Regions from separate parts of the Streptomyces sp. NPDC058697 genome, predicted to be linked through region 3. Evidence: riboswitches for the same ligand, from Rfam matches in the RefSeq annotation. Region 3 holds a riboswitch; each other region holds the start of a gene.

Region 1 (7,470 bases), on a different contig from region 3:
TCATGGAGTCGTCCGTGGCCGTGATGGCGCTGATCGCGGCGTCCATCATCGACCCGGGCCTGTACTTCGCGATGAACGCGCCGGCCGGTGTCATCGGGGACACGGTCCAGAACGCCTCGCAGGTGGTGGGGAGCTGGGGGTACCAGATCTCCCCCGAGGACCTGGCGGCCGCGGCGAAGAACGTCGAGGAGGCGTCCCTGCTGTCGCGGACCGGTGGCGCGCCCACCCTCGCGATCGGCGTCTCGGAGATCTTCTCCGAGGTCACCGGGGGCGGTCTGCGCGCGTTCTGGTATCACTTCGCGATCATGTTCGAGGCGCTGTTCATCCTGACCGCGCTCGACGCGGGCACCCGGGTGGGCCGCTTCATGCTCCAGGACACGCTGGGAAACCTCTACAAACCCTTCAAGAATGTGAGCTGGAAGCCCGGACTGGTCATCACGAGCGGGATCGTCTGCGGTCTCTGGGGCTACTTCCTGTGGGTCGGCGTCCATGAACCGCTCGGCGGAATCAACCAGCTGTTCCCGATCTTCGGCATCTCCAACCAGCTCCTCGCGGCGGTCGCCCTGGCCGTCTGCACGACCCTGCTGGTGAAGTCCGGACGCCTCAAGTGGGCCTGGATCACCGGGATTCCGCTCGTCTGGGACGCCACGGTCACCCTGACCGCGAGCTGGCAGAAGGTCTTCTCCAGCGACCCGCGCGTCGGCTTCTTCAAGCAGCGCTCGGTCTACCAGGGCGGCATCGACCGGGGTGAGGTCATCGCGCCCGCCAAGAGCATGGACGACATGCACACGATCGTCACGAACTCCACAGTCGACGGTGTCCTCACGGCGGCTCTCGCCCTGCTCATCGTGATCGTGATCGCGGACGCCACAAGGGTGTGCATCCGGCACATACGCCGTCCCGCGCTCTCCACGCTGAGCGAGTCGCCGTACGTCGAGTCGAAGATCGTCGCCCCGGCCGGGCTGTTCCCGACCAAGGAGGAGAAGGAGGAGGAACGCGATGCAGTCGGCGCTGCACCGGGCGGCTAGCCGGGCGGTCAGGGGCGTGCGCTGGTACGTACGGGAGCTCACCGACGAATCGGCGTACGACCGCTATGTCGCGCATGTGCGCAAGGGGCACCCGGACGCGGCCGTGCCGTCGCGGCGGGAGTTCGAGCGGATGCGCACGGACCGTCAGGAGGAGGATCCCCGGCAGGGCTTCCGCTGCTGCTGAGCCCGGTCGGCAGCAGTGAGCGGAGCGCCGTATCCGTTATGCGGACAGGGGTTCCATAAAGCGGAACCGTCCCTTAGATTTCCTGCGCGTTGCACAGGTGATCACTGAGGGGACGGAGCCGCCGTATGTCTGAAGCGCCGGATGCGCCAAGAGCGCCCGAAGGGAAACCGCCGGCGGTGACCCCGCCGGCCGTGACACCGCCTGTCGTCACACCGGTCCGCGTGGTGATCGCCGTCTGCCTGATCGCGCCGTTCGTGGCGATGCTCTGGGTCGGCTCGTACGCGAAGGTCGACCCGGCCTTCATCGGCATCCCGTTCTTCTACTGGTACCAGATGCTGTGGGTGTTCATCTCGACCGCGCTCACGATGATCGCGTACCAGCTGTGGAACCGTGACCAGCGCGCCCGCAAGTCCCAGAAGGAGGGCGCGTCCGCATGAACGACGGCGTGAACGGCGTGGCACTCGCCGTCTTCATCTTCTTCTTCGTGGCCGTCACGGTCATGGGCTTCCTGGCCGCGCGCTGGCGCCGGGCCGAGACCGAGAGCCTCGACGAATGGGGCCTGGGCGGACGGTCGTTCGGCACCTGGGTCACCTGGTTCCTGCTCGGCGGCGACCTCTACACGGCGTATACGTTCGTGGCGGTCCCGGCGGCGATCTACGCGGCGGGCGCGGCCGGCTTCTTCGCCGTGCCGTACACGATCCTCGTCTACCCGCTGATCTTCACGTTCCTGCCCCGCCTGTGGTCGGTCTCGCACAAGCACGGGTACGTGACGACGTCGGACTTCGTGCGCGGACGCTTCGGCTCGAAGGGCCTGTCGCTGGCCGTCGCAGTGACGGGCATCCTCGCGACGATGCCGTACATCGCGCTCCAACTGGTCGGTATCCAGGCCGTCCTGGACGTGATGGGCGTCGGCGGCGGCGAGGACACCAACTGGTTCGTCAAGGACCTGCCCCTGCTCATCGCCTTCGGCGTGCTGGCCGCGTACACGTACTCGTCCGGTCTGCGCGCGCCCGCCCTGATCGCGTTCGTGAAGGACACGCTGATCTACATCGTCATCGCGGTGGCGATCATCTACATCCCGATCAAGCTGGGCGGCTTCGACGAGATCTTCGCCAAGGCGGGCGAGGCGTACAGCCAGACCAACCCGGCGACGGGCGCGCCACGCGGTGCGCTGGCACCGGGCGAGGCGGGCCAATGGACCTACGCCACGCTGGCGTTGGGCTCCGCCCTGGCCCTGTTCATGTACCCGCACTCGATCACGGCCACGCTGTCGTCCCGCAGCCGTGAGGTGATCCGGCGCAACACCACGATCCTGCCGCTGTACTCGCTGATGCTGGGCCTGCTCGCGCTGCTCGGGTTCATGGCGATCGCGGCCGGAGTCAAGGTCAGCAACGGGCAGTTGGCGATCCCGCAGCTCTTCGAGGACATGTTCCCTGCATGGTTCGCGGGGGTCGCCTTCGCGGCGATCGGCATCGGTGCGCTCGTGCCGGCCGCGATCATGTCCATCGCGGCGGCGAACCTCTTCACCCGCAACATCTACAAGGACTTCATCCGGCCCGACGCGACGCCGGCCCAGGAGACCAAGGTCTCCAAGCTGGTCTCGCTGCTCGTGAAGGTGGGTGCGCTGGTCTTCGTCCTGACCATGGACAAGACGGTGGCCATCAACTTCCAGCTGCTGGGCGGGATCTGGATCCTGCAGACCTTCCCGGCGCTGGTCGGCGGGTTGTTCACCCGGTGGTTCCACCGGTGGGCGCTGCTCGCCGGGTGGGCGGTCGGGATGCTGTACGGGACGGTCGCGGCGTACGGAGTCGCCTCGCCGACCCAGAAGCACTTCGGTGGTTCCTCGGAGGAGATTCCCGGGATCGGGGAGATCGGGTACATCGGTCTGACGGCGTTCGTCCTGAACGTGGTCGTGACGGTCGTCCTGACCTTCGTCCTGAAGGCCGCCAAGGCGCCCGAGGGCATCGACGAGACGTCCCCCGAGGACTACACGGCGGACGCGGGCGACAAGGGTGTCCAGGTCGAGCTGCCGCCGGCCACCGCGGGGGCCAACCACTAACCCCCGCTGCGCAGTTCCCCGCGCCCCTAGGTACCTAGGGGCGCGGGGAACTGCGCGACAAGCCCCCACCGGGCCCGCACCCGACAACGCCCCCTGGCCACACCGCAGTCCACGGTTACGCTGGTCCGCGTGACCGCGAGCTCGCCGATCGTCCTCGACAGTGACCCCGGCATAGACGACGCCGTGGCCCTCCAGTACCTGCTCGGCACAGGCAGGTGGGACCTCAGGGCCTACACCTCCGTGGGCGGCAACCTCCCCGCCGAGCAGACCTACCGCAACGCCCGCGCCCTGGCGAGAGCCCTCCGTATCGACACGGACGTCCCGGTCCACCGCGGAGCGGCCCGTCCGCTCACCCGCCTCCCGTACATGGCCGCAGGTCACTTCCACGGCCCCGGGGGCCTCGGCCAGGAGACGCTCCCCGACTCGACCGCCGGGCACCTGACGGAGTCCTCCGCACAGGCGCTGCTGCGGCTCTCCCGGGAGCACGAGGGCGAGCTGACCGTGTGCGCCACCGGCCCGCTCACCAACGTGGCCATCGCGCTCCTGGAGGACCCGGCCTTCGCCCGCCGCGTGAAGAAGTTCGTGTTCATGGGCGGCAACGCGCAGGTGCCCGGAAACATCACCCCGGTCGCCGAGTTCAACATGTGGGCGGACCCGGACGCCGCCGAGGTGGTGCTCTCCTCCGGCATCCCGTTCACCATGGTCGACCTGGACGCCTCGCACCGCTGGCTCTTCGGCCCCGCCGACCTCGCCGCGCTGGAGGCGGCGGGGACGGGCGCGGCGCTCGCCGCCCGGCTGCTGCGGGTCTACACCGACTCCTACCGCCGCCACGGCGGAGGCGACTCCTGCCCGCTGCACGACCCGCTCGCCGTGGGCGTGTGCGCGGACGAGTCGTTCGTGACGCTCGCGGAGGGAGCCGTCGTCGTCGAGTGCTCCAGCGAACTCACCCGCGGCCAGACCGTGTTCGTCCCCTCGGCCGCCCAGCGGAACTACTACACCGAGTCGCCCGCCCTGACGGCCCGCACCCGCCTCACGGGCCGCGTGGCCCTCGGCCCGGGCCCCCGCGACTTCACGAAGGACTTCGTCACGACCCTCCCGCAGTGGCCGGCCGTGGGCTGAGCCCGCCCCTGGGAAAAACTCGGCGACCTCTGTCGTACCCCTCGGGCACACTGCCAAGCATGACCATCGTGATCAGGCGGGCGAGGCCCGAGGAGTACGAGGCTGTGGGCGAGATCACCGCGCAGGCCTATCTCGGCGACGGGCTGCTCGACTTCGGGGAGAGCGACGAGTATCTGGGCGAGCTGCGGGACGTGGCGAAGCGGGCCGCCGCGGCCGACGTACTGGTGGCCGTGGTGGGGGCGGGCGCGGGCGAGCGGGTCGTCGGCGGCGTGACCTTCGTCCCGTCCGGCGGGCCGATGGCAGACATCGCGCGCGAGGGCGAGGCAGAGATACGGATGCTGGCGGTCGCGAAGGAGGCCCGCGGGCACGGGGCGGGCGAGGCCCTCGTGCGTGCCTGCGTCGACCGCGCCCGGGCCACGGACGGCTGCATACGCGTCGTGCTGTCCACCCAGCGCACCATGCACAGCGCCCATCGCATCTACGGACGCCTCGGCTTCACCCGCGCCCCCGACCGCGACTGGAACCCGGTCCCGGACCTCGACGACATCATGCTGCTCACCTACGAATTGACACTCTGACACCCTCCGAAGCCGACACGACACAAGATGTGGGGGTGCTTCCCGAGCCCGGCACAAGATGTATGCTCATGCTCGCTGTCGCCGCAGGGGAATCCGGTGCGAATCCGGAACTGTCCCGCAACGGTGTACTTGTGCATGTCTGTCCCCAGAGGAGAGCCGTGCGCCTGGTCAGTCCGAGGACCTGCCGACAGCGTGCCCAGGCCACCCGGCCCGGGTGCCATGACGTCCGGGCCTCGCGGAGTGGGCCGGTGGACGCGGCGTACCGCTGCGCAGAGCGTGTACCCCCGTGTGCCCCGAACCCCTCTCCCCGCAGGCCCCGTGCCGAGCGAGGGAGAGCCCCACGTGACCATCGCGCCAGCCGATCCGGTCTCAGCGAAAGCGCCCCAGTACCAGCAGGACAGGGCCGAGGCCGACGGACCGGGAACCGTGTTGCTGCGGACCCTGACCGACCTCACCGCCGACCTTCCCGACGCCGATCCCGGCAGGGTCGCCGCCGCCGCGCTGCGCGGCCGGTCCTCCGTCGGGGCCGACGGGATCACCGCGGAGCTGCGCGAGCTGGCCACGGAGTCGGCCGCGGGCCTCATCTCCGAGGACCCCGTGTACTCGAAGCTGGCCGCCCGTCTGCTGACGATCGGCATCGCCGAGGAGGCCGCCTCGCAGGGGGTCAGGTCCTTCTCCGAGTCCGTCGCGGTCGGCCACCGCGAGGGCCTGATCGCCGACCGCACCGCCGAGTTCGTACGGACCCACGCGGCCCGTCTGGACGCGCTGATCGACCTCGAAGGTGACGACCGCTTCGGCTACTTCGGCCTGCGCACGCTGCACAGCCGGTATCTGCTGCGGCACCCGATCACGCGGTCCGTCATCGAGACTCCCCAGCACTTCATGCTGCGTGTCGCCGCCGGCCTCGCCGAGGACGACTCGACCAGGTCCGTCGACGAAGTGGCCGCGCTGTACCGGCTGATGAGCCGCCTCGACTACCTGCCGTCCTCCCCCACGCTCTTCAACTCCGGTACGCGGCACCCGCAGATGTCGTCCTGCTACCTCCTCGACTCCCCGCTGGACGAGCTGGACTCCATCTACGACCGCTACCACCAGGTCGCCCGGCTCTCGAAGCACGCGGGCGGCATCGGTATCGCGTACTCCCGTGTCCGCTCGCGCGGTTCCCTGATCCGCGGGACGAACGGGCACTCCAACGGCATCGTCCCGTTCCTGAAGACGCTCGACGCCTCGGTGGCCGCCGTGAACCAGGGCGGCCGGCGCAAGGGCGCGGCCGCGGTCTACCTGGAGACCTGGCACTCCGACATCGAGGAGTTCCTGGAGCTGCGCGACAACACCGGTGAGGACGCCCGGCGTACGCACAACCTGAATCTCGCGCACTGGATCCCGGACGAGTTCATGCGCCGGGTCAACGAGGACCGCGTGTGGTCGCTGTTCTCGCCCTCCGACGTGCCCGAGCTGGTCGACCTGTGGGGCGAGGAGTTCGACGCCGCCTACCGCAAGGCGGAGGACCGGGGCCTCGCCAAGAAGACGATCCCGGCCCGCGATCTGTACGGCCGCATGATGCGCACCCTCGCGCAGACCGGCAACGGCTGGATGACCTTCAAGGACGCCGCCAACCGCACGGCCAACCAGACCGCGCTGCCCGGCCACACGGTCCACTCCTCCAACCTCTGCACGGAGATCCTGGAGGTCACGGACGACGGGGAGACGGCGGTCTGCAACCTCGGTTCGGTGAACCTGGGTGCCTTTGTCGACACAACGACAGGTGACATCGACTGGGAGCGGCTGGACGCGACCGTCCGTACCGCCGTCACCTTCCTCGACCGGGTCGTCGACATCAACTTCTACCCGACCGAGCAGGCGGGCCGTTCCAACGCCAAGTGGCGGCCGGTGGGCCTGGGCGCGATGGGTCTGCAGGACGTCTTCTTCAAGCTGCGGCTGCCCTTCGACTCCGCCGAGGCCAAGGCGCTCTCCACCCGGATCGCCGAGCGCGTCATGCTCGCCGCGTACGAGGCGTCCGCCGACCTCGCCGAGCGCAACGGCCCGCTGCCCGCCTGGGAGAAGACCCGTACGGCACAGGGCGTGCTGCACCCCGACCACTACGACGTGGAGCTGAACTGGCCGGAGCGCTGGGCCGCGCTGCGGGAGCGGATCACCTCGGTCGGCATGCGCAACTCGCTGCTGCTCGCGATCGCGCCCACCGCGACGATCGCGTCCATCGCGGGCGTCTACGAGTGCATCGAGCCGCAGGTCTCCAACCTGTTCAAGCGCGAGACGCTCTCCGGCGAGTTCCTCCAGGTCAACGCCTACCTGGTGGCGGAGCTGAAGAAGCTCGGCGTGTGGGACGCGCAGACCAGGGAGGCGCTGCGCGAGTCCAACGGCTCGGTGCAGGGCTTCGCCTGGGTGCCGCAGGACGTGCGCGATCTGTACCGCACGGCGTGGGAGATCCCGCAGCGCGACCTGATCGACATGGCGGCGGCCCGGACGCCGTTCCTGGACCAG
Region 2 (7,470 bases), on a different contig from region 3:
CGCTCGTAGGCGGCCTCGTCGATGACTCCCAGCTGGAACCAGACGGCCTTGGCGCCGATGGCGACCGCCTCGTCGGCCACCGGGCCGGCGAGATCGCTGTTGACGAACACGTCGACGACATCGACCTCGAAGGGGATGTCCTTGAGCGAGGCATACCCCTTCTCGCCATGGACCGTCTCGGCCTTCGGGTGGACCGGGACGATGCGCTTGCCGTAGCGCTGGAGGACGTCCGCCACGCCGTACGCGGCGCGCCGCTCGTTCGACGACAGGCCGACGATCGCCCAGGTGTCGCCGGACTCGCTGAGGATCTTGCGGATCGTTGCCGGGTCGCCGTACACGGTCGGCCTCCTTGGGATGTGTACGCGGGATACGTACAAGGGCTACTGCGCGCGACAACAGCGAGCGCGGCCCGGTGATTCCCCCGCCATCGGCTTCCTCGGGTTCACGCCGAGGCGGTCACCAGCAGTTCCACGTTGCGGTCGCCGGGACCGCCGGCCCAGCCCTCGTGGACGCCCTTCGTCATGCCCGTGGCCAGGTCGGGGGCGTTGTACGACAGCTCCCGGTACAGGGAGGCGAGGCCCACCGCCGACAGGTCGGTGAAGTCCGGGTCGGTTCGGTGCGGGGCGGCGGACTCGACGAGGGTGGCGAACAGGGACACCGTGCCGTCCCCGTTGTCGGCCAGCTCGATCACCCGGGCATGGTGCGGATAGTCCAGGTGGGAGGCGGTGTTGACCTCCCAGAAGGACCGGGCGGGCGTGGCGTGCGCGTGGGGAGTGATCCGGTTGACATGGCTGTGGCCGTTGATCCAGGCCACCACGTTCGGGAAGCGGTGGAGCAGGGCGAGGACCTCCGCACCGTCGTGCCGCGGCTCCTCGGTGCGGGCGGCGTCGGGGCGGCGGGTCATGCTCGGACTGTGGTGGTGGCTGAAGACCAGCACATGGGCGTCGTCGGCCCCGGGGTTGCGTACGAGGCGGCCGTCGGCGTCGTAGGACCGGGAGCTGTGCGCGGCCAGCGTCCGCTCCAGCCAGCGGAGTTGATCGGTGCCCAGCGAGCCCTCGTAGTGGCCGCTGCGGTACGTCGTGTCGATGCTGATGCCGATGACGTTCTCGGCCACCCGGAACGAGTAGTACATCCGGTCGCCGTCGAGGTTGTTCTCCGTGTAGCCGTGGCCGACCGGGCCCGCACCGGCGTGGGCCGGGTCGAGATGCGCGGCCAGGTAGTCGTGCGGGGTGAACAGTCGGCGCCGTTCGTCGGCCGTGACCGTCCGCGCCGAGGCCGTGTGCCTCTTCAGGATCGCCGAGAGCACCTCGCTCTTGGGGTCGTCGCCGGAGTTCAGCGCCTTCGCGTAGGCGGCCGCGTCCGTGGCCGGGACCGACAGCAGCTTGCGGGAGCCGACGGCGAAGTCGCCCAGCGCAGGGGACAGACAGCCGCCGGGAATGTCGTCGTGGTTGCCGACCGTGGAGTACCAGGGGATGTCGAGCCCCGGGCTGGTCACCGGCCGTATCGCGGCGTCGAGGAAGCCGGGGATGCGGGGCAGCCCGCGCCGCTTGTCCAGGTCGCGCAGGGCCGCGTCGTCCGGGTGCCAGTAGAGGGGCAGGCCGGAGTTCTGGACGCCTTCGTACGCCGCCGGATCCCCGGTGTTGGGAGTGATCCTGCCGCCGCTCATCAGCGTGAGGAACCACTCCAGTTCGATCGCGGAGTTGTTGTCGATGTTGTCGCCCGTCGTCATCACGAACGAGGGCACGAGGCCGGTGTACGGGCCCCCGCCGAGCGCGTTCACCTGCTCCACGAGCGCCACCGCCCCCGCCACCGTCAGCGCCTCCTGGGCCCGCCACGCGGCAGGCCTGCGCGACCGCAGGAACTCGGTGCGCAGCGGGTTCTGCACATCGGTGAGGTGGAGGTCGGTGAACTGCACGAAGCACGCGAGCGGTGTGCGCCGGTCCTGGCGGCCGGTGGCGGCAGGCGCGAGCTCTCCGCGTACGACCACGGGCCAGCCGGGGCCGGAGACGAGCCGGCGGTAGGTGTCGGTGTGCGCGCGGCCTCCGAGGCGGGCCGTCGTCTCCAGGGTGGTCGTCGCGTACGGGGCCGCGCGTCGCGGCGCCGGCCGTCGGGTGGCGGCGGCCGGCTGCGGGGCCGCACTCTCCGCCGCGGGCTGCACGGAGGGGGCCGGGCGCTGCCGTGGGAAGACGGCCGCCGCTCCTCCGGTCGCTCCCGCCGCGACGGCGCCGGACGCGAGCAGAAAGCGCCGACGGTTGATCGAGGACGCGGGCGGGGACGGGGATGGGGACGGGGAAGGGGGTGTGGACGAGGGCGGGGGAGTGGGTGCGGTCCCCGCCGTTTCGGTTCCGGTCATGGGGCGGCCCTCCGGTGCCTCCGAGTGACTCAACTAGCGGAACCACTCATTCAGGCCGCGGGGGCAGGGCCCTGGGCAGGGGCGTGGCGTGGCCGTGAACACCGCCGGAACAGGTGGAGCGGCTGCTGGGCCCGTACTGCCTGCCCGTCCGCCGGTCCGTGACACCCGCCGTGATAGCTTGCCGAGGCCAGTCGAACCCATGTACGTGGGTCAGGGAATCCGGTGGGAATCCGGAGCTGACGCGCAGCGGTGAGGGTGACGGGCGTGGCATCGGCCACTGGACCGGTATGACGGTCCGGGAAGGCGCCTCGTCCGGGTGACCCCGAGTCCGAAGACCTGCTGGCGGCCTCCGCGGTCACGCGCCGACGGGGGAGCACCGTACGACCGGGCTCCGCGTTCGAGCCCTCGACGCCTGAGGAACTCCCGTGCCCGTCGCACGTCTTGCCCGTCCCGCTGCCCTCGTCCTGACCGGGGCTCTCCTGCTGACCGGCTGCGGTTCGGGAGATTCGGGAGACTCGTCGTCCGGCACGGACTCCGGGGTCGCCGTCACCCTCGACAACTGTGGACAGACCGTACGCGTCGAGGCGCCGCCCGAGCGGGCCGTCTCCCTCAACCAGGGCACCACCGAGATCATGCTCTCCCTCGGCCTCGCCGACCGGATGGCCGGTACCGCGACCTGGACCGACCCGGTGATGAAGGGCCTGGAGAAGGCGAACGCGAAGGTGGAGCGGATCGCCGACAACAACCCCTCCTTCGAACGGGTCCTGGACGCAGACCCCGACTTCGTCGCCGCCTCGTTCGTGTCGACGCTCGGCAAGGGAGGCGTGGCCACCCGGGACCAGTTCGAGAAGCTCGGCGTGCCCGCCTACGTCTCGCCCTCCGACTGCGTCGGCAAGGACAACGACTCGGGCGGCGACGGCGCGCGGACGAAGGCCCTCGGCATCGACGCCATCTACGGCGAAGTGCGCGACCTGGCCGCGGTGTTCGGCGTCGAGAAGCGGGGCGAACAGCTCGTCGCCGACCTCAAGCAGCGGACGAAGAAGGCCACTTCGGGGATCGACGCCTCCGACGTCACCCTCCTGTACTGGTTCGCCAACTCCGACTCGCCCTACATGGCGGGCTGTTGCGGCGCGCCCGGCGTCATAACCCGGACCCTCGGCGCGAAGAACGTCTTCGACGACACGCACGAGGAGTGGCCCCAGATCAACTGGGAGACCGTCGCCGACCGCGACCCCGACGTGCTCGTCATCGGCGACCTGACGCGCAAGTCGCAGACCGCCGAGTCCGCGAAGAAGAAGATCGAGTTCCTGGAGTCCGACCCGGTCACCAGGAACATGACCGCAGTCAAGAAGAAGCGGTACGTCCTGCTCAGCGGGCAGGCGATGAACCCGACCATCCGCACGGTCGAGGGCGTCGAGCAAGTCGCCTCCGCCCTGCGGGAGTTCGGGCTCACCGGGTGACACGGCCGCGCCTGGGACTGCTCATCGCCGCGGGCGTCGCCCTGCTCCTCGTGTCCGTCGCCGTCGCGATCACCATCGGTCCGGCGGACATCCGGGTCGGTGACGTCTGGTCCGTGGTCGCGTCCCATCTCGGCTGGGGCAGCTCGGAGTTGACGCCGATCAGGGAGGGGATCGTCTGGGAGCTGCGGTTGCCGCGCACGCTCCTGGCTGCCGTTTGCGGGGCCGGACTCGCCGTGTGCGGCGCGGTGATGCAGTCCCTGTTGCGCAACCCGCTCGCCGACCCCTTCGTCCTGGGCGTGTCCTCGGGTGCCTCGACGGGCGCCGTGATCGTGGTCGTCCTCGGTGTCGGCGGGGGCCTGGTCTCGGTCTCCGCGGGCGCGTTCCTCGGCGCGGTGCTGTCGTTCGGGCTCGTGCTGCTGCTCAGCCACACGCTCGGCGGCGCGACGGACCGTGTGGTGCTGAGCGGAGTCGCCGCGATGCAGCTCTTCTCCGCGCTCACCTCCTTCGTCGTGATGACCGCCGCCGACGCCGAGACCACCCGCGGGGTGCTGTTCTGGCTGCTCGGTTCGCTGAGCGGGGTCGGCTGGACCGACGTCTGGGTGTGCTTCGCGGTGCTCGCGGTGACGCTGCTGGTGTGCCTCGGGTACGCGCGCACGCTCGACGCGTTCGCCTTCGGCCAGGACGCCGCCGCGACGCTCGGGGTCTCCGTGGCCCGTACGCGACTGGTGCTGCTGTGTGCCACGGCGTTGCTGACCGCGGCACTCGTCAGTTCGGCGGGTGCGATCGGTTTCGTCGGTCTCGTACTGCCGCATGCGGCAAGGGCGTTGGTGGGGTCCGGGCACGCCCGGCTGCTGCCGGTCACGGCCCTCGCGGGCGCGGTGTTCCTGGTGTGGGTGGACACGCTGGCCCGTACCGTCCTCGATCCCCAGGAGGTGCCGGTGGGCGTGGTGACCTCGCTGATCGGCGTACCGGTGTTCGTGCTGGTGCTGTACCGGACCCGGAGGGCGTGATGACGGCGGAGAACATCAAGAGCACCGGGCATGCGCAGGCCGCAGAGGAGGCCGGGCGCGCGCAGGCGGTATCCGGAGAGGGACTCCGCGCCCACCGCGTCACACGGACCGCCGACGGCCGTGTCATCCTCGACGGCGTCAGCATCACCCCGGCCCCCGGCACCACCGTCGGACTGCTCGGCCCGAACGGCTCCGGCAAGTCCACCCTGCTGCGCCTGCTCGCCGGGGTCCTCGCTCCCGCCTCCGGTGTCGTCACCCTCGACGGCAGCCCCCTCGCCGAACTGGGCCGCCGCGACATCGCCCGCCGTGTCGCCGTGGTCGAGCAACAGGCCGACACCCAGGTCGAGTTGAGCGTGCTGGACGTCGTACGGCTCGGCCGCACACCCCATCGCCGCGCCTGGACCCCCGCGTCCGAGGCGGACGAGCGGGCCGTACGCGACGCGCTGGACCGCACCGGCCTCACGAACCTCGCCCGCCAGTCCTGGCACACCCTCTCCGGCGGCGAGCGGCAGCGCGTGCAGATCGCCCGCGCGCTCGCCCAGGAACCCCGCGAACTGCTCCTCGACGAACCGACCAACCACCTGGACATCCAGCACCAGCTCGACCTGCTGACCCTCGTCACCTCGCTCCCGGTCACCAGCGTCGTCGCCCTGCACGACCTCAACCTCGCGGCGATGTACTGCGATCAGCTCGTCGTCCTGCGCGAGGGACACGTCGTGGCCTGCGGCGGTCCGGGCGACATCCTCACGGAAGAGCTCATCGCCGAGGTGTACGGGGTCCGGGCCGCCGTCACACGGGAGGGCCCCGACGACCGGCCGCACGTGCGCTTCCTGGGCACCGTGAGTTGACCGGCGCACCGGTGAATCGTGCTGGCCACACCGGTGATTCGCGAACACGTGTCCGGAAATGACGTCCGCCTCCCTGCGCCGGACCCCGCACGCGCCTACGCTCACCCCGTGCTGCGTATCACCGACGCCCGAACCGGCGAGCCCACCGACGCCACCCCTGCCCGCCGGGGCCTGACCCGCGTCGAGGCCCATGTGCCGCGCCCCGACACCACGGGCCTGCGCGTGCTCCTGGTCGCCGACGTCCTCGTACGCGCCCTGGAGATCAGCGGGACGCCCGTCTGGACCGTACTGACCGGCACGGAGGGGCGCGCGGAACTCCGGGCCCGGGCCGCGGTGCTCGGCATCCGGCCGTTCGAGGACGAACGGGACAGCGGATCGGGCCTCGGCGAGGCGCAGGTACTGCACGTGTGCGCTCCGGAGGCCGGGTCGGCGGGCGGTGCGGGTGAGGACAGTGAGACGGCGAACGGTCTGCGGGTCGAGGTCGCCCCGGTCGACGCCGCCGGCGGAGTGGCGGACGACGAGGAGCGCGCCTCCGCCCTCCGCCTCGCCCTGCTCGCGTGCCCCCGCCGCGAACCCCTCCGGCTCGACGAGGCAGCCCTCACGGACGCCGAGGACACCCTGAGGCGCTGGCGGGGCGCCGTCGCCACCTGGGCGACCCGGCCGTCCGGCCCCATCCCCGATCCCGTACGCCAACAGCTGCGCGCCGCCTGGGAGGACGACCTGGACGTGCCCGCCGTACTCGCCGTGCTGCGCAAGGTGGAGACGTCGGGGACCGTCCCGGACGGCGCCCGCTTCGAGACGTACGCCTACGCGGACCGGCTCCTCGGGCTCGAACTCACCCGTGACATCGGCCGCGGGACCCCCTCGTGATCGCGCGCGCCGGAACGGGCCCGCTGCGCCGCCTTGTCGTCCTGCGGCACGCCAAGTCGGCCTGGCCGGACGGCGTCCCCGACCACGAGCGGCCGCTCGCCCCGCGCGGGCGCCGCGACGCCCCGGCCGCCGGACGCGTGCTCGCCGACATCGACTGCCTGCCCGACCTGGCGCTCTGCTCCACCGCCGTACGCGCCCGCCAGACCTGGGAGCTGACCGCCGGACAGTGGGGCACACCGCCTCCCGTACGCCACGATCCGCGGCTGTACGCGGCCGACGTTCCCGAGCTGCTCGAAGCGGTGCGCGAAGTGTCCACGCACACCAAGACGTTGGTGCTGGTCGGGCACAACCCCGGTCTGGAGGAGCTGGTGCTGACCCTGGCCGGCGACAGCCTCGACGACGCGCTGGACGACGTACGGACGAAGTTCCCCACGTCGGCGATCGCGGTCCTCGCCTGGCACGGCGACGACTGGGGCTCCCTCGGCCCCGGCACGGCACTGCTCACCGACATGATCGTGCCGCGCGGACGGAAGCCGGGGCAGGGCTAGGGGCAGGGGCCAGGGCACTGGCGGGGGGCGGCTCCCCGGCGTCGGGCTTCGCCCCTTCAGGGGCGCGGGGAACTGCGCGATCAGCCACAAACGGCCCGCACGTACATCCAACCGCTCAGGCAGTACGGCGCCGAAGCAGGGCCGAGGCCGGGGCGGTAGGGGAGGCGATCCCCGGCCGGGTGCAGCGCATACGCTGGCCCGATGCAGGACGAGTACCGCACGGTGGCACGCGCAGGCGTGCACGAGACCGAGGTCAACCGCTCACGCTTCCTCTGCGCACTGGCGCCGGCGGCCACCGAGCAGGAGGCCCAGGCCTTCCTTGCCGCCGTCCGCAAGGAGCACGCAGACGCGACGCACAACTGCTTCGCCTACGTCATCGGC
Region 3 (7,470 bases):
GGACGTCCAGGCCGGCCTTCTCCTGGAACGAGATCACCTCCTGGATCTCGGCCTTGATGCGCTCCTCGTAGCCGGCCGTGTCGATGCGCCCGGCCCGCAGATCGGCGCGGGCGACACGCAGTTCGGCGGTCTGCGGGAAGGAGCCGATGGTGGTGGTCGGCAGCAGCGGCAGACCGAGGTGGGCACGCTGCGCGGCGGCGCGTTCGCCGTACGGCTGGGAGCGGCGGGAGTCGGCGTCCGTGACCGCACCGACCCGCGCCCGCACGGCCGGGTCACGGGTGATGGGCGAGTTCGCGCGGGATGCCAGGGCGGCCCGGTTGGCGGCGAGTTCGCCGGTGATCGCGCCCGTGCCCTGGGCGAGCCCCTTGGCGAGGGTGACGACCTCGGCCGTCTTCTGCCGGGCGAAGGCGAGCCAGCGCAGGATCTGCGGCTCGATGTCCCGTTCGGCGGTGGCGTCGAGCGGCACGTGGAGCAGTGAGCAGGACGCGGCCACGTCGACCCGGTCGGCCAGTCCCAGCAGGGTGCCGAGCGTGGCGAGGGACTTGGTGAGGTCGTTGACCCAGATATTGCGTCCGTTGACCACGCCCGCGACCAGGCGCTTGCCGGGTAGTCCGCCCACCGCGGCCAGGGCGTCCAGGTTGGCGGCGGCCGCCTCGGTGAAGTCGAGCGCGAGGCCCTCGACCGGGGCCTTGGCCAGCACCGGCAGGGCGTCGCCGAGCCGGTCGAAGTAGGAGGCGACCAGCAGCTTCGGACGGTCGGTGAGTGCGCCGAGGTCGCGGTAGGCGCGCGTGGCGGCGTTCAGTTCGGCCGGGGTGCGGTCCTGAACCAGAGCGGGCTCGTCGAGCTGGACCCACTCCGCGCCCGCCGCCCGCAGATCGGAGAGGACCTCGGCGTACACCGGGAGCAGTCGGTCGAGCAGGGTCAGCGGGTCGAAGTCCGCGGCCACACCGGGCGCGGGCTTGGCGAGCAGGAGATAGGTGACGGGGCCGACGAGGACCGGCCGGGCGGTGAGGCCGAGCGCGAGGGCTTCGTGGAGCTCGGCGACCTGCTTCGCGGAGTCGGCGGTGAAGACGGTGTCCGGGCCCAACTCCGGGACCAGATAGTGGTAGTTGGTGTCGAACCACTTCGTCATCTCCAGCGGCGCCACGTCCTGGGTGCCGCGGGCCATCGCGAAGTAGCCGTCGAGCGCGTCGGCCTCGACCGCGGCGCGGTGGCGCCCGGGGATCGCGCCGACCATGACGCTGGTGTCCAGGACATGGTCGTAGTACGAGAAGTCGCCGGTCGGCACTTCGTGGATGCCGGCCTCGGCCAGCTGCCGCCAGTTGGTGCGGCGCAGTTCGGCGGCGGTGGCCCGGAGGGCGTCGGCGTCGACGCGGCCCTTCCAGTACCCCTCGATCGCCTTCTTCAGTTCCCGGCCCCTGCCCTGACGGGGGTAGCCGTACACGGTGGCCCGTGCCGCCGCGGCTGCGGACTTCGATGTCACGGAACTCTCCTTCGCGAGATGTCTCCCTGAGATCCCGGGACGGGACGTGGGCGCGAAGGGGTGACGAACCCGGCAGAGGCACCTCGCGCGGCATGCGCGGTCGTCCGCCGGATATGTACGCCTGACCCGCCCACGAGGTCACCGGGATTGTCCGTACGCGATCGGTCGCGCACGGGCAGATGGCAGGTCTTCGGACTCGCGGGCACGCCCTCCGTACGGAGGGCACCTACTGGCCGTCGCTTCCCAGGTCCCGCTTCTCGGGGCCCAGTGCGTATGACGGCGGTCGTTCCCGCTCACCGCTGCGGGGCAGTCCCGGATTCCCACCGGGTTCCCTCTTGCGACGCATCCCGCCTGGCGGACGGGGCGAACCAGCTGCACGGTCAGCTTAGGCCCTGCCGTCAAATGCCCGGCTGCCGGACGGCGTCGTACACGTGGAACCCGCGGCCCGTCTTACGGCCCAGCAGCCCGGCCTCCACCATCCGCTGGAGCAGCGGGGGAGGGGCGTAGAGCGGCTCCCTGAACTCGTCGTAGAGGGATTCCGCGATCGAGGCGACGGTGTCGAGGCCGATCAGGTCCGCCAGCCTGAGCGGTCCCATGGGGTGGGCGCAGCCGAGTTCCATGCCCGCGTCGATGTCGGTGGCGGTGGCGAAACCGGACTCGGCCATGCGGATCGCGGCCAGCAGATAGGGCACGAGCAGGGCGTTGACGACGAAGCCCGCCCGGTCCCGCGCGTGGACCACGGTCTTGCCGAGGACCCGGGTGGCGAAGTCCTCGACGGCCCCGACCGTCCCGGGCGCCGTGTGGAGCGAGGCCACGATCTCCACCAGCGGCAGCACGGGAACGGGGTTGAAGAAGTGCAGCCCGACGACCCGGTCGGCACGCCTCGTCGCCATGCCGAGCCGCATGATCGGGAGGGACGAGGTGTTGGTCGCGAGGATCGCCCCGGGATCCTCGACGATCTTGTCCAGCGCGGCGAAGACCTCCGTCTTGGCGTCCGCGTTCTCCACGACGGCCTCGACGACGAGCTGCCGGTCGGCGAGGTCTTCGAGGGCCTGGGTGAAGGCCAGCCGGTCGAGGGCGTCCCGCGCCGAGTCCCGGTCCAGCTTCCCGCGCCGCACCGCCCGGTCGAGGGAGGCCGACACCCGCTCCCGTGCGGCACGGGCCGCCATGGCGTCCACCTCGCACACGACGGTGTCGAGGCCGGCCCTGGCACACACCTCGGCGATCCCGGCGCCCATCCGGCCGCCGCCGACCACGCCCACCCGGCGGATGTCCCGGCTGATGTCCCCGCTCATGCTCGTCCCTCCCGATACTGTGCCTCCGCGTGCCGGACAAGGTGACGGCTGTAGGCGTCAGGGGTGAAGAACAACGGCAACTCGCCTGCCAGCGCGGTCCGTTCGAAGAGCTCCCGCACCTCGTCGAGGGCCGCCCAGGGGTACTGGGCGCCGAGCGCGGCGAGTTCGTCGTCGAGCAGCCGCTCCACGGTCTCCCTCTCGACCACCCGGTGCCGCAGCCACTGCCAGATCTGCACCCGCGTGATCTCGGCGGTCGCCGCGTCCTCCATCAGCCCGTCCAGGGCGACGGCCCCCTGCCCGCGAAGCCAGGCGTCGAAGTAGCGCAGGGCGACCGCGATGTTCGTACGCACGCCTTCCGGCGTGGGCGGCCCGCTGACACGGCGTACCGACAGCAGGTCCGCGGCGGTCACCTCCACGTCGTCGCGGGTACGGTCGATCTGGTGCGGCCGGTCGCCGAGTACGGTGTCGAAAACCTCCCGGCACACGGGCACCAGGCCGGGGTGGGCCACCCAGGAGCCGTCGAAGCCGTCCTCCGCCTCGCGCTCCTTGTCGAGGCGGACCTTGGCCAGAGCCGCCTCACGCGCGGCCGGGTCCCTGCCGGGCACCTGCGCGGCCATGCCCCCGATGGCATGGGCACCGCGCCGGTGGCAGGTGCGCACCAGCAGCTCGGTGTACGCGCGCATGAACGGCGCGGTCATGGTCACCTTCGCCCGGTCGGGCAGCAGGAAGTCGGTGCGGTGCCCGAAGGTCTTGATCAGGCTGAACAGGTAGTCCCAGCGGCCCGCGTTGAGGCCGGCGCTGTGCTCACGCAGCTCGTAGAGGATCTCCTCCATCTCGAAGGCGGCGGTGATCGTCTCGATGAGCACGGTGGCACGGACCGTGCCCCGGGGGATGCCGAGCAACTCCTGGGCGAGAACGAAGACGTCGTTCCACAGCCGGGCCTCGTACCGGTTCTCCAGCTTCGGCAGATAGAAGTACGGCCCGTACCCGGCGTCGATCTGACGCTGAGCGCAGTGGAAGAAGTACAGCCCGAAGTCGACGAGGGAGGCGGGTATGGGACGGCCGCCGAACTCCAGATGCTCCTCCAGCAGATGCCAGCCACGCGGACGCACCATGACAGTGGCGAGGCGGTCACCGAGCCGGTACTCCCTCCCCTCCGCTGTGCTGAAGTCGATCCGCCGCGAGATGGCATCCAGCAGGGTGAGCTGACCGCCGATGACGTTGTCCCAGGTGGGAGCGGTGGCGTCCTCGAAGTCCGCCATCCACACCTGCGCACCGGAGTTGAGCGCGTTGACGGCCATACGGCGCTCGGGCGGCCCGGTGATCTCCACCCGTCGGTCCTCCAGCCCGGGGGCCGGCGGTGCCACCCGCCAGGACCTGTCCCCGCGAACGGCAGAGGTGGCAATCGGAAAGTCGAGCGGAGCACCGGCCGCGATCCGTATCGCCTGCCGCCTGCGCTCCTTCAGGACCTCCTGCCGCCGCTCGCCAAAGGCACCGGCAAGCCGCCCGACGAAGTCCAGGGCGGCGGGGGTGAGAATCTCGTCGTGACGGTCGCCGGGAGCACCGAGGACGCGGACGTGATGAGTCAGTGAACTGATGGACATCGGGTTCTCCTCATGAACACGCGAACGAGGGTGGCGCCCCTTAAGGGGCGCGGGGAACTGCGCGACCAGCCACAACGCACCCGCACCCAACAACCGGACCTAGTGGAACTGCTCTTCCTCGGTGGACCCGGACAACGCAGTCGTGGAAGAGGCCGGATTCACAGCGGTGGACACCAGGTCGAAATACCCCGTCCCAACCTCCCGCTGATGCCGAACGGCAGTGAACCCGTGCCGCTGCGCGGCGAACTCCCGCTCCTGAAGGTCGACATAGGCCGTCATCCCGTGCTCGGCATAACCACGAGCGAGATCGAACATCCCATGGTTCAGCGAGTGGAACCCGGCCAGCGTGATGAACTGGAACCGATACCCCATCGCCCCCAACTCCCGCTGGAACTTGGCGATCTGGTCATCATCCAGCGCCGCCTTCCAGTTGAAGGACGGCGAGCAGTTGTACGCCAGCATCTGGTCAGGGAACTCGGCATGGATCGCCTCCGCGAACTCCCGCGCCTGCGCGAGATCCGGCGTACCGGTCTCGACCCAGATCAGATCGGCGTACGGGGCATAGGCGAGACCACGGGCGATGACCGGAGCCATCCCGCCCCGCACCCGGTAGAAACCCTCCGCCGTCCGCTCCCCGGTGACGAACTCGGCGTCCCGCTCGTCGACATCACTGGTGAGCAGGGTCGCGGCCAGCGCGTCCGTCCGGGCGACGACGACGGTCGGCACGTCCGCGATGTCGGCCGCGAGCCGGGCCGCGTTGAGGGTGCGGATGTGCTGCGAGGTCGGCACGAGAACCTTGCCGCCGAGGTGGCCGCACTTCTTCTCCGAGGCGAGCTGATCCTCGTAGTGGATGCCCGCGGCACCGGCCGCGATCATCGCCTTGGTGAGTTCGAAGGCGTTGAGCGGGCCGCCGAACCCGGCCTCCGCGTCGGCGACGATCGGCGCGAGCCAGTCCGTACGGTCGTCGCCGCCCTCGGCGGTGGCGATCTGGTCGGCCCGCAGCAGTGCGTTGTTGATGCGCCGGACGACCTGGGGCACCGAGTTGACGGGGTAGAGGCTCTGGTCGGGATAGGTGTGCCCGGCCTGGTTGGCGTCGGCGGCGACCTGCCAGCCGGACAGGTAGATGGCCTGGAGCCCGGCCTTCACCTGCTGTACGGCCTGCCCGCCGGTGAGCGCGCCGAGTGCGTGGATGTAGTCCTGCTCGTGCAGCTGCCGCCACAGCCGTTCGGCACCGCGCCGGGCCAGGGTGTGCTCCTCGCGGACGCTGCCGGACAGTCGTACGACGTCCTCGGCGCCGTAGGTGCGCTGGATGCCCCGCCAGCGGGGGTCCGAGGCCCAGCGCTGCGTGAGCTCCTCGGCCTGGGCCGCTGTCGTCCTCGCCGTCGTGCTCGCCTCTGTCATGGCCTTCACCGTCTTCCTCGGTTGCGCGATCTGCCAAGGTCCCTGGTTGCTGCAGAGGAACCTGGCACTGCATGCCTGTAAGTAAGATGCAGCCCGCCGTGCTGTTGCCTAGTGGAGTGCCGTCCGGCGGGCTGCACTGGAACTCTGGCACTGGCACTGAGTGCCATCAATGGTGGACGAATGCCAACTTCTGCGAATCTTCACGGCTCTGTTTGCCAAGTTTGCGAAGGGTGCGTTCGGTCGTTCTTCGCATACGCTGGCGACCGTCCGGTACGGGGCGACGGAACCGTTCGGGGACGGTCCGGGGACGGTCCGGGACGGGGCGACGGAGGAGTGCGGTGAGCAAGACCTACGCGGGGGCGCGGCTGCGAAGGCTGCGGGAGGAACGCCGGATGAGCCAGGCCGACCTGGCCCGCGCCCTGGCCATCTCGCCCAGCTATCTCAACCAGATGGAGCACGACTCGCGGCCGCTCACCGTGCCGGTCCTGCTGAAACTGACCGAGGCCTTCGGCGTCGACGCCGGCTTCTTCTCGGAGCGCGACACGAGCCGGCTGCTGGCCGATCTGAGGGAGGCGCTGGAGGGCGAGATCGCCGAGGCCCGGGTGTCCCCGTCCGACCTCGCCGAACTCGCCTCGCGGATGCCCGCGGTCGCCAAGGTTCTCCTCGACCTGGGCCGCCGCAACCAGCTCCTTGCCGAGCGGCTCGCCTGGGACGCGGACGGCCGGGACGGCACCGGGCACGACGGACCCCGCTCGCCCCACGAGGAGATCCGCGACTTCTTCTACCGCCGCCAGAACTACCTGCACGACACCGATCTCGCGGCCGAACGGCTCGCCGGGGACATCGGCATCGCCCCCGGGGACGTCCTACGGGCCCTGACGGCGGCACTCGCGGACCGGCACGGCGTGCGACTGACCACCGAGACCGGCAGTCACCTGCACCACACCGGCAGTCACCTGCACCACTACGACGAGGCGACCCGCACGCTCCACCTGTCCAACAGACTCCGCCCCGGACAACGCGCGTTCCGCATGGCGACCCAGCTCGCCCTGCTGGCGTACGGCGACGATTTGGACCGACTGGCCGCCCAGGACTTCCCCGCCGGTTCGCCCACGTACGCGCTCGCCCGCATCGGCATCGCCAGCTACTTCGCCGCCGCGCTGATCCTGCCGTACCGCACCTTCCACGCGGCGGCCGAAGAGGTGCGCTACGACATCGAGCGCCTCACCGACCGCTTCGGCCTCGGCTACGAGACCGTGTGCCACCGCCTGAGCACCCTCCAGCGGCCACGGCTGCGCGGAGTGCCCTTCTCCTTCGTACGGGTCGACCGCGCGGGCAACATGTCCAAGCGGCAGTCCGCGACCGACTTCCACTTCTCCCGCGCCGGCGGCACCTGCCCGCTGTGGAACGTCTACGAGGCGTTCGCGGCGCCCGGCCGCATCCATGTCCAGATCGCCGAAATGCCGGACGGCGGACGCTACTTGTGGACGGCACGAGCGATCACCCGCCATCGCGGCGGCTGGGGCGAGCCCGGCAAGACCTTCGCCATCGGCCTCGGCTGCGAGCTGCGCCACGCCTCCCGGCTCGTCTACTCCGACGGCCTCGACCTCGACAACGCCTCCGCCGCCACCCCCATCGGCATGGGCTGCCGCGTCTGCGAGCGCCTCGACTGCCCCCAGCGCGCCGC
Region 4 (7,470 bases), on a different contig from region 3:
GCCGAGCGCGGCGGCCATGTAGTGGATGAGCGGCAGCTCCGCGACGAGGGTCGAGACGGCCGTGGCGTGCACCGCGTGGGTGTGGACGATCGCCCGCGCGTCCGTGACGCGGTAGACCGCCAGATGCATGGGCAGTTCGCTTGTCGGAACGAGCGAACCGAGCACCTGCCGGCCGCCGAGGGAGACCCCGCAGAGGTCCTCGGGGGCCAGCCGGTCGTACGGGACTCCGCTCGGCGTGACCAGGACGGTGTCGCCCACGCGTACCGAGACGTTGCCCGAGGTGCCGACGACCAGACCCTCGTCCGCCGTCCGGCGGGCCGTCGCCACGATGTCGTCCCATGCCCGTTCCAGCGCCTCCCGCGCCGGGGGCGCGTCCCGCTCCCCCGCGTCCCGTCCGTCTCCCGTGTCCCGCCGCTGCTCAGCCATGCGGCGATCCTGCCAGCCGCGCAGCTCAACCCCGGGGCGGGCGGGGCACTTTAGGGCTGAACCGGCGCATCCGAAAGGTCGCACAAGGGCATGAATCGCCTGCCGGGAGCGAATGACCGGCATGCGACGGGCTTCCAAGGATCTTCCAGTAGCCTCTGGGAGATTTTTCGTGCACGTCGCCATTCCGGGGGGAAACATGGCTCGTGATCGCAAACCGTCCCTTCAGCGCGCCCGGTTCGTCGCCGCCTCCGTGGCGACGCTGGCGCTCGGCGGCACCGCTCTCGCGGAGGTGCCGGCCTCGGCGGCCGCCAAGCCCAAGGGCCACGACGTGTCCTCGCACCAGAAGAACGTCAACTGGTCGAGCGCGAAGAGCAAAGGCGCCAAGTTCGTCTATGTGAAGGCCACCGAATCGCACACGTACCGCAATCCGTACTACAACCAGCAGTACAACGGGGCACGCGGCGCGGGCATCATCCGCGGGGCGTACCACTTCGCGCTGCCGCACAAGTCCTCGGGGACGGCACAGGCCGCGTACTTCGTGCGCAACGGCGGCGGCTGGCGCGCGGACGGCTGGACGCTGCCGCCCGCGCTGGACATCGAGTACAACCCGTACGGCAAGAAGAAGTGCTACGGCCTGAGCAAGAGCAAGATGGTGAGCTGGATCAAGGCCTTCAGCAACGAGGTGAAGCGGCAGACGGGCCGGCGGCCGGTGATCTACACCAACTACAACTGGTGGAAGATGTGCACGGGCAACAGCGCCGCGTTCGCCGCGAACCATCCGCTGTGGCTGGCCCGCTACAGCTCGACGGCGGGGTCACTGCCGTCCGGCTGGAACTTCTGGACCTTCTGGCAGTACGACAACGGCGGGAGCCTGCCGGGTGACCAGAATCTCTTCAACGGATCCCTGAACCAGCTCAGGGCGTTCGCGAGGGGACAGTAGGGGTAGCGGACCCCTGAATTCCGCCTCTGTTCGAGACCTCTTGCCGCCGCTCCGACACAAATGGAGTGGCGGCACCTCTATTGAGACACCCTGAAGCCCATCTCAGTTCATCTTCCGTTCATCCAGGTTACCTACGGTCCCCGTGCCACTGACATCCAAGAGAAGCCTGGGTAAATGGAACACATCACGCTCCTACTCGGAATCGTGATCGTTACCGCTCTCGTGTTCGATTTCACGAACGGTTTCCACGACACGGCCAACGCGATGGCGACGACCATCTCGACAGGTGCCCTGAAGCCCAAGACGGCGGTGGCCATGTCCGCCGTGCTGAACCTCGTCGGTGCGTTCCTCTCCGTGGAGGTCGCCAAGACGATCTCCGGCGGCATCATCAACGAAGAGGGCATCCGCACCGAAGTGATCTTCGCGGCGCTCGTCGGCGCCATTCTGTGGAATCTGCTGACCTGGCTCCTGGGTCTGCCCTCCAGTTCCTCCCACGCACTGTTCGGCGGCCTGATCGGTGCCGCGGTCATGTCGGCCGGCTGGTCGTCGGTGAACGGTTCGACCGTCGTCACCAAGGTCCTGCTCCCCGCGATCGCCGCGCCGCTGGTGGCCGGACTCGCCGCGATGCTCGCCACCCGGCTGACGTACCGCATCAGCGACAAGGCCGGTGAGCAGGCGACCTCCAAGGGCTACCGCGCGGGTCAGATCACCTCCGCGGGCCTGGTCTCGCTGGCCCACGGCACGAACGACGCGCAGAAGACCATGGGCATCATCACGCTCGCCCTGGTCACCGGCGGTGTGCTCGCGCCCGGGTCGAATCCCCCCATGTGGGTCATCGTCTCGGCCGGTATCGCCATCGCGCTCGGCACCTACCTGGGCGGCTGGCGCATCATCCGCACCATGGGCAAGGGCCTCACCGACCTCGCGCCGCCGCAGGGCTTCGCCGCCCAGACCAGCGCCGCGACGGTCATCCTGGCCTCCTCGCACCTCGGCTTCTCGCTCTCCACCACCCAGTCCTGTTCCGGCGCCGTGATGGGTTCAGGCCTCGGCCGCAAGGGCGGCGTCGTCCGCTGGTCGACCGCGACCCGGATGTTCGTCGCCTGGGGCCTCACGCTCCCCGCCGCCGGACTGGTCGGCGCGGGCGCCGAGTTCCTCACCAAGCAGGGCACCTGGGGCATCGTCCTCACCGGCGCGCTGCTGATCGCGGGCTCGGCGGTCATCTGGACGCTCTCCCGCCGCCAGCCCGTCACCGTCGACAACGTGAACGACGTCAGCGGCGAGCCCGCGGGCGTCGTGACCACCGCCATCGCCGCCGTCACCCCGCCGCCGACGGGCACGGTCGCCGCGGCCGACGACCTCAAGACCACCATCCCGGGCCCGGACGCCACCGAGCCCGTCCGTACGGCCACGGTGTAAGGAACCCACAGCATGAAGATCGACTGGGCAGCCCTCGGCTCCGTCTTCGGAGTCAGCCTCATCGTCACCGTCGCCCTCGTGGGCCTCTTCACCCTCGGCATCGTCGGCCTCTCCAAGCGCGAGTCGGCCTCCGCCCAGGGCGGCACCGCGACCCTCGCGGTCACCGGCGCGTACGCCTGCTTCGCCGCGTGCGCGGCAGCGGTGGCGTACGGCATCTCTCTGATCGTCGCCTGACGCGTACGGCACCTCCGTCACGCACGACTGCGCCCCGTCGACCCCTCGGTCGGCGGGGCGCAGTCGTGTCCGCGTGAGCGGCGATGTGGGCCTCAGCACACTCTCCCGTCGCAGGTCAACAGCAAGTTGACGGGTGTTCGTGGGCGTGGTGGACTGCCGGAGCCATGTACGGCGGCAGGAGAGGAAGCCGGTGCGAATCCGGCGCGGTCCCGCCACTGTTACCGGGGAATCGATACCCCGGGAGCCAGGAACTCTCGCCGTCGGTCTCGTCGAACCAGGGCGCGGACACCCTGAGTGAGGACAAATCGCCATGCCCGGCTGCCCAAGTGCCTTTCCAGCGACGGTTGTGCCCGATCTGACGGTCGGCTGAACCGATGCGTGCCGATCGCGTCTTCGCGTACGGCGCCGCCGCCGGCCTTCTCGGTGACCTGCTGCTCGGCGATCCCCGCCGGGGGCATCCGGTCGCCGCGTTCGGACGGGCCGCGGGAGCCGTGGAGCGGGTGCTGTGGCGGGACCACCGGGGGTGGGGCGCGCTGCACACCGCCGTGTGTGTGGGTGGCGCCACCTCGCTCGCCGCGCTCGCCGGGCGTTCCGTACGTCCCTCTCGTGCCGCGTCCGTCGCCCTGACCGCCGCCGCCACCTGGTCCGTTGTCGGCGGGACCTCGCTCGGGCGGGAGGCCCGGGCCATCGGCGGGGCGCTCGCCGCCGGGGACATCGAGGTGGCCCGGGAGCGGCTGCCTCATCTCTGCGGGCGGGATCCGCAAGCGCTGGACGCCGACGGGATCGCCCGGGCCGTCGTGGAGTCCGTCGCCGAGAACACCTCCGACGCCGTGGTGGGCGCCCTCGTGTGGGGTGCCGCGGCCGGTGTGCCGGGGCTGGTCGGATTCCGTGCCGTGAACACGCTCGACGCGATGGTCGGGCACAGGTCCGCCAAGTACCGGCGGTACGGGTGGGCTTCCGCGCGGCTCGACGACGTCGCGGGGTGGCCGGGGGCGCGGCTGACCGCCGTCCTCGCCGCCGCCGCGGGAAGTGATCCGCGCGGGGCCGTACGCGCCTGGCGTGCGGATGCCGTCAAGCATCCGAGCCCCAACGCCGGGCCCGTCGAGGCCTCGTTCGCGGGGGCGCTCGGCGTGCGGCTGGGCGGGACGCTCTCGTACGCGGGACGGGTCGAGCACCGGCCCGTACTCAATGGTGAGGGGCGGGCCGTGGAGGTCGGGGACATCGAGCGGGCCGTGCGGCTCTCGCGGCGCGTGGGCTGGCTCGCGCTCGGCGTGAGTGTCGCCGGACGGCTGCTCGTCAACGGCCTTCGCTCGAAGGGGCGTACCTCATGAGCCGGGGAACGAGCGGGGGAACGGGTGGCGGGCTGCTCGTCGCCGGTACCACCTCCGACGCCGGCAAGAGCGTCGTCACCGCCGGGATCTGCCGGTGGCTGGTGCGGCAGGGCGTCAAAGTCGCACCTTTCAAGGCGCAGAACATGTCGCTCAACTCGTTCGTCACGCGGGAGGGCGCCGAGATCGGGCGGGCGCAGGCCATGCAGGCGCAGGCCGCGCGCGTGGAGCCCACCGCGCTCATGAATCCCGTACTGCTCAAGCCGGGCAGCGACCGGAGCAGTCAGGTCGTCCTCATGGGCAAACCTGTCGGGGAGATGAGTGCCCGCGGCTATCACGGCGGGCGTCAGGAACAGCTCCTCGGGACGGTCCTGGAGTGCCTCGCCGAGTTGCGGGGCACGTATGACGCGGTGATCTGTGAGGGGGCGGGCAGTCCCGCCGAGATCAATCTGCGGCGGACGGACATCGTGAACATGGGCATCGCGCGCAACGCGCGGCTGCCCGTGCTCGTCGTCGGCGACATCGACCGCGGGGGTGTCTTCGCCTCCTTCTTCGGGACCGTGGCGCTGCTCTCGCCCGAGGACCAGGAGTTCGTCGCCGGGTTCCTCGTCAACAAGTTCCGCGGGGACGTGTCCCTGCTGGAGCCCGGTCTCGACATGCTCAACAACCTCACCGGGCGTCGTACGTACGGGGTCCTGCCCTTCCAGCACGGTCTCGGCATCGACGAGGAGGACGGGCTCCGGGTCTCGCTGAGGGGCTCGGTCCGCGAGTCCGAGGTCTCCTCCCCCGTCGGCGAGGACATCCTGCGAGTCGCCGTCTGCGCGGTCCCGCTGATGTCCAACTTCACGGACGTAGACGCGCTGGCCGCCGAACCGGGCGTCGTCGTGCGGTTCGTGGACCGGGCGGAGGAACTCGTCGACGCCGACCTGGTCATCGTGCCCGGCACCCGCGGCACGGTCAGGGCCCTGGAGTGGCTGCGCGAGCGCGGCCTCGCGGACGCCCTCGCCAGAAGGGCCGCGGAAGGGCGTCCCGTCCTCGGTGTCTGCGGTGGCTTCCAGATCCTCGGCGAGCACATCGACGACGACGTCGAGTCGCACGCCGGCCAGGTGGACGGGCTCGGACTCCTCCCCGTGCGCGTGCGGTTCGCACGGGAGAAGACCCTGACCCGGCCGGTCGGCGTGGCGCTCGGCGAGCCCGTCGAGGGGTACGAGATCCATCACGGGGTCGCCCGGGTCACAGGCGGGGAACCTTTCCTGGACGGCTGCCGGGTCGGCGAGGTCTGGGGCACGCACTGGCACGGCTCGCTGGAGTCGGACGGCTTCCGCCGGGCCTTCCTTCGCGAGGTGGCGGCCGCCGCGGGGCGCCGCTTCGTACCGGCCGCCGACACGTCGTTCGGGTCGCTGCGCGAGGAGCAGCTGGACCGGCTCGGCGATCTGATCGAGGAACACGCGGACACGGACGCGCTGTGGCGGCTCATCGAGTCCGGCGCGCCGACAGGACTGCCCTTCATTCCACCGGGAGCACCCGCATGAGCACAGTGTTGTTGTTGTCGACCGCCGACACGGATCTGCTGGCGGCGCGTGCCGCCGGCGCCGCGTACCGGATCGGCAATCCGACCCGCGTGGATGTCGCGGAGGAGCTTCCCGCGCTGGTCCGGGGCGCGGACGTCGCCGTCGTACGGCTGCTCGGCGGCAAGCGCGCCTGGGAGGACGGGCTCGCCGCGCTCAAGGCGTCCGGCATCCCGACCGTGCTGCTGGGCGGGGAGTCCGTCCCCGACGCGGAGCTGATGGCCGAGTCGTCCGTGCCCGCCGGTGTCGTCGCGGAGGCACTGCGCTATCTCGTCGAGGGCGGCCCGGAGAACCTGACCGAGCTGGCCCGCTTCCTGTCCGACACCGTGCTGCTGACGGGCGAGGGCTTCGAAGAGCCGCGGAAGATGCCGGAGTTCGGGGTCCACGGCGAGCGCGCGCACGTCGAGGGCCGTCCGACCGTGGGCGTGCTCTTCTACCGGGCCCACCAACTCAGCGGCAACACCGCCTTCGTGGACACCTTGTGCGACGCGATCGAGGCCCGGGGCGCCAACGCCCTTGCCGTGTACTGCGGTTCGCTGCGCGACGCCGACACGGGCCTCTACGAAATCCTCGGCAAGGCCGACGCGCTGGTCGCCACGGTCCTCGCCGCCGGCGGCACGCACGCCTCGCAGGCGTCCGCGGGCGGTGACGAGGAGGCCTGGGACATCGGCGCGCTCGCCGACCTCAACGTCCCTGTCCTGCAAGGGCTCTGCCTCACCTCGTCACGGTCCGCCTGGGCCGGGTCCGACGCCGCCCTCTCCCCCATGGACGCGGCGATGCAGGTCGCGATCCCCGAGTTCGACGGACGCCTCATCACGGTCCCGTTCTCCTTCAAGGAGCAGGGCCCGGACGACGTTCCGGTGTACGTCGCCGACCCCGAGCGGGCCGCGCGGGTCGCCGGGATCGCCGTGCGCCACGCCCGGTTGAAGCACAAGCCCAATGCGGAGAAGAAGCTCGCGCTGGTCTTCACCGCCTATCCGACCAAGCACTCCCGGGTCGGCAACGCGGTCGGCCTCGACACCCCCGCCTCGGCGGTACGGGTCCTCGACGCGCTGCGGGACGCCGGGTACTCCCTGACCGAATACCCGGACAACGGCGACGAGTTGATCCACCGGCTCATCGCGGCCGGCGGCCACGACGTCGAGTGGCTGACCGAGGAGCAGCTCGCGTCCGCCCCCGCCCGCGTGCCGCTCGCCGACTACCGGGCCTGGTTCGACAAGCTCGACCCTGATCTACGGAACGGGATGCTGGAGGCCTGGGGCGAGCCGCCGGGCAACCTCTACGTGGACGGCGACGACATCGTGCTGGCCTCCCTCCAGTTCGGGAACGTCGTCGTGATGATCCAGCCGCCGCGCGGTTTCGGCGAGAACCCGATCGCGATCTACCACGACCCGGACATGCCGCCGTCGCACCACTACATGGCCGCCTACCGCTGGCTGGACAACAGCTTCGGCGCCGACGCCGTGGTGCACATGGGCAAGCACGGCACGATGGAATGGCTGCCGGGCAAGGGACTCGGGCTCAGCGGCGGCTGCGCGCCGGACGCCGTCCTCGGCGA

What was found. A riboswitch is a leader RNA that binds a small molecule or an ion and turns the genes downstream of it on or off. The one in region 3 is predicted to bind cobalamin.
Region 1: linked by a shared signal. The riboswitch ahead of ACFWXQ_RS37790 (ribonucleoside-diphosphate reductase subunit alpha) and the one ahead of metE (5-methyltetrahydropteroyltriglutamate--homocysteine S-methyltransferase) in region 3 are both predicted to bind cobalamin.
Region 2: linked by a shared signal. The riboswitch ahead of ACFWXQ_RS21585 (ABC transporter substrate-binding protein) and the one ahead of metE (5-methyltetrahydropteroyltriglutamate--homocysteine S-methyltransferase) in region 3 are both predicted to bind cobalamin.
Region 4: linked by a shared signal. The riboswitch ahead of ACFWXQ_RS33940 (cobalamin biosynthesis protein) and the one ahead of metE (5-methyltetrahydropteroyltriglutamate--homocysteine S-methyltransferase) in region 3 are both predicted to bind cobalamin.

What each region holds. Positions count from the first base shown of each region.
Region 1 is NZ_JBHXSU010000025.1:1,395-8,864, forward strand. It holds gene ACFWXQ_RS37760 (carbon starvation CstA family protein) at 1-1,028, shown strand, start outside; gene ACFWXQ_RS37765 (YbdD/YjiX family protein) at 1,000-1,212, shown strand; gene ACFWXQ_RS37770 (DUF3311 domain-containing protein) at 1,389-1,649, shown strand; gene mctP (monocarboxylate uptake permease MctP) at 1,646-3,271, shown strand; gene ACFWXQ_RS37780 (nucleoside hydrolase) at 3,401-4,390, shown strand; gene ACFWXQ_RS37785 (GNAT family N-acetyltransferase) at 4,450-4,968, shown strand; cobalamin riboswitch at 5,001-5,172, shown strand; gene ACFWXQ_RS37790 (ribonucleoside-diphosphate reductase subunit alpha) at 5,311-7,470, shown strand, end outside.
Region 2 is NZ_JBHXSU010000008.1:249,858-257,327, reverse strand. It holds gene ACFWXQ_RS21595 (CoA-binding protein) at 1-338, opposite strand, end outside; gene ACFWXQ_RS21590 (TIGR03767 family metallophosphoesterase) at 443-2,353, opposite strand; cobalamin riboswitch at 2,525-2,712, shown strand; gene ACFWXQ_RS21585 (ABC transporter substrate-binding protein) at 2,779-3,813, shown strand; gene ACFWXQ_RS21580 (FecCD family ABC transporter permease) at 3,810-4,823, shown strand; gene ACFWXQ_RS21575 (ABC transporter ATP-binding protein) at 4,823-5,671, shown strand; gene ACFWXQ_RS21570 (hypothetical protein) at 5,780-6,541, shown strand; gene ACFWXQ_RS21565 (SixA phosphatase family protein) at 6,538-7,089, shown strand; gene ACFWXQ_RS21560 (YigZ family protein) at 7,291-7,470, shown strand, end outside.
Region 3 is NZ_JBHXSU010000003.1:675,698-683,167, forward strand. It holds gene metE (5-methyltetrahydropteroyltriglutamate--homocysteine S-methyltransferase) at 1-1,483, opposite strand, end outside; cobalamin riboswitch at 1,647-1,871, opposite strand; gene ACFWXQ_RS10740 (3-hydroxybutyryl-CoA dehydrogenase) at 1,882-2,766, opposite strand; gene aceB (malate synthase A) at 2,775-4,382, opposite strand; gene aceA (isocitrate lyase) at 4,482-5,783, opposite strand; gene ACFWXQ_RS10755 (short-chain fatty acyl-CoA regulator family protein) at 6,122-7,470, shown strand, end outside.
Region 4 is NZ_JBHXSU010000019.1:64,741-72,210, forward strand. It holds gene ACFWXQ_RS33920 (class II aldolase/adducin family protein) at 1-426, opposite strand, end outside; gene ACFWXQ_RS33925 (lysozyme) at 623-1,366, shown strand; gene ACFWXQ_RS33930 (anion permease) at 1,541-2,782, shown strand; gene ACFWXQ_RS33935 (hypothetical protein) at 2,795-3,016, shown strand; cobalamin riboswitch at 3,157-3,293, shown strand; gene ACFWXQ_RS33940 (cobalamin biosynthesis protein) at 3,391-4,347, shown strand; gene ACFWXQ_RS33945 (cobyric acid synthase) at 4,344-5,876, shown strand; gene cobN (cobaltochelatase subunit CobN) at 5,873-7,470, shown strand, end outside.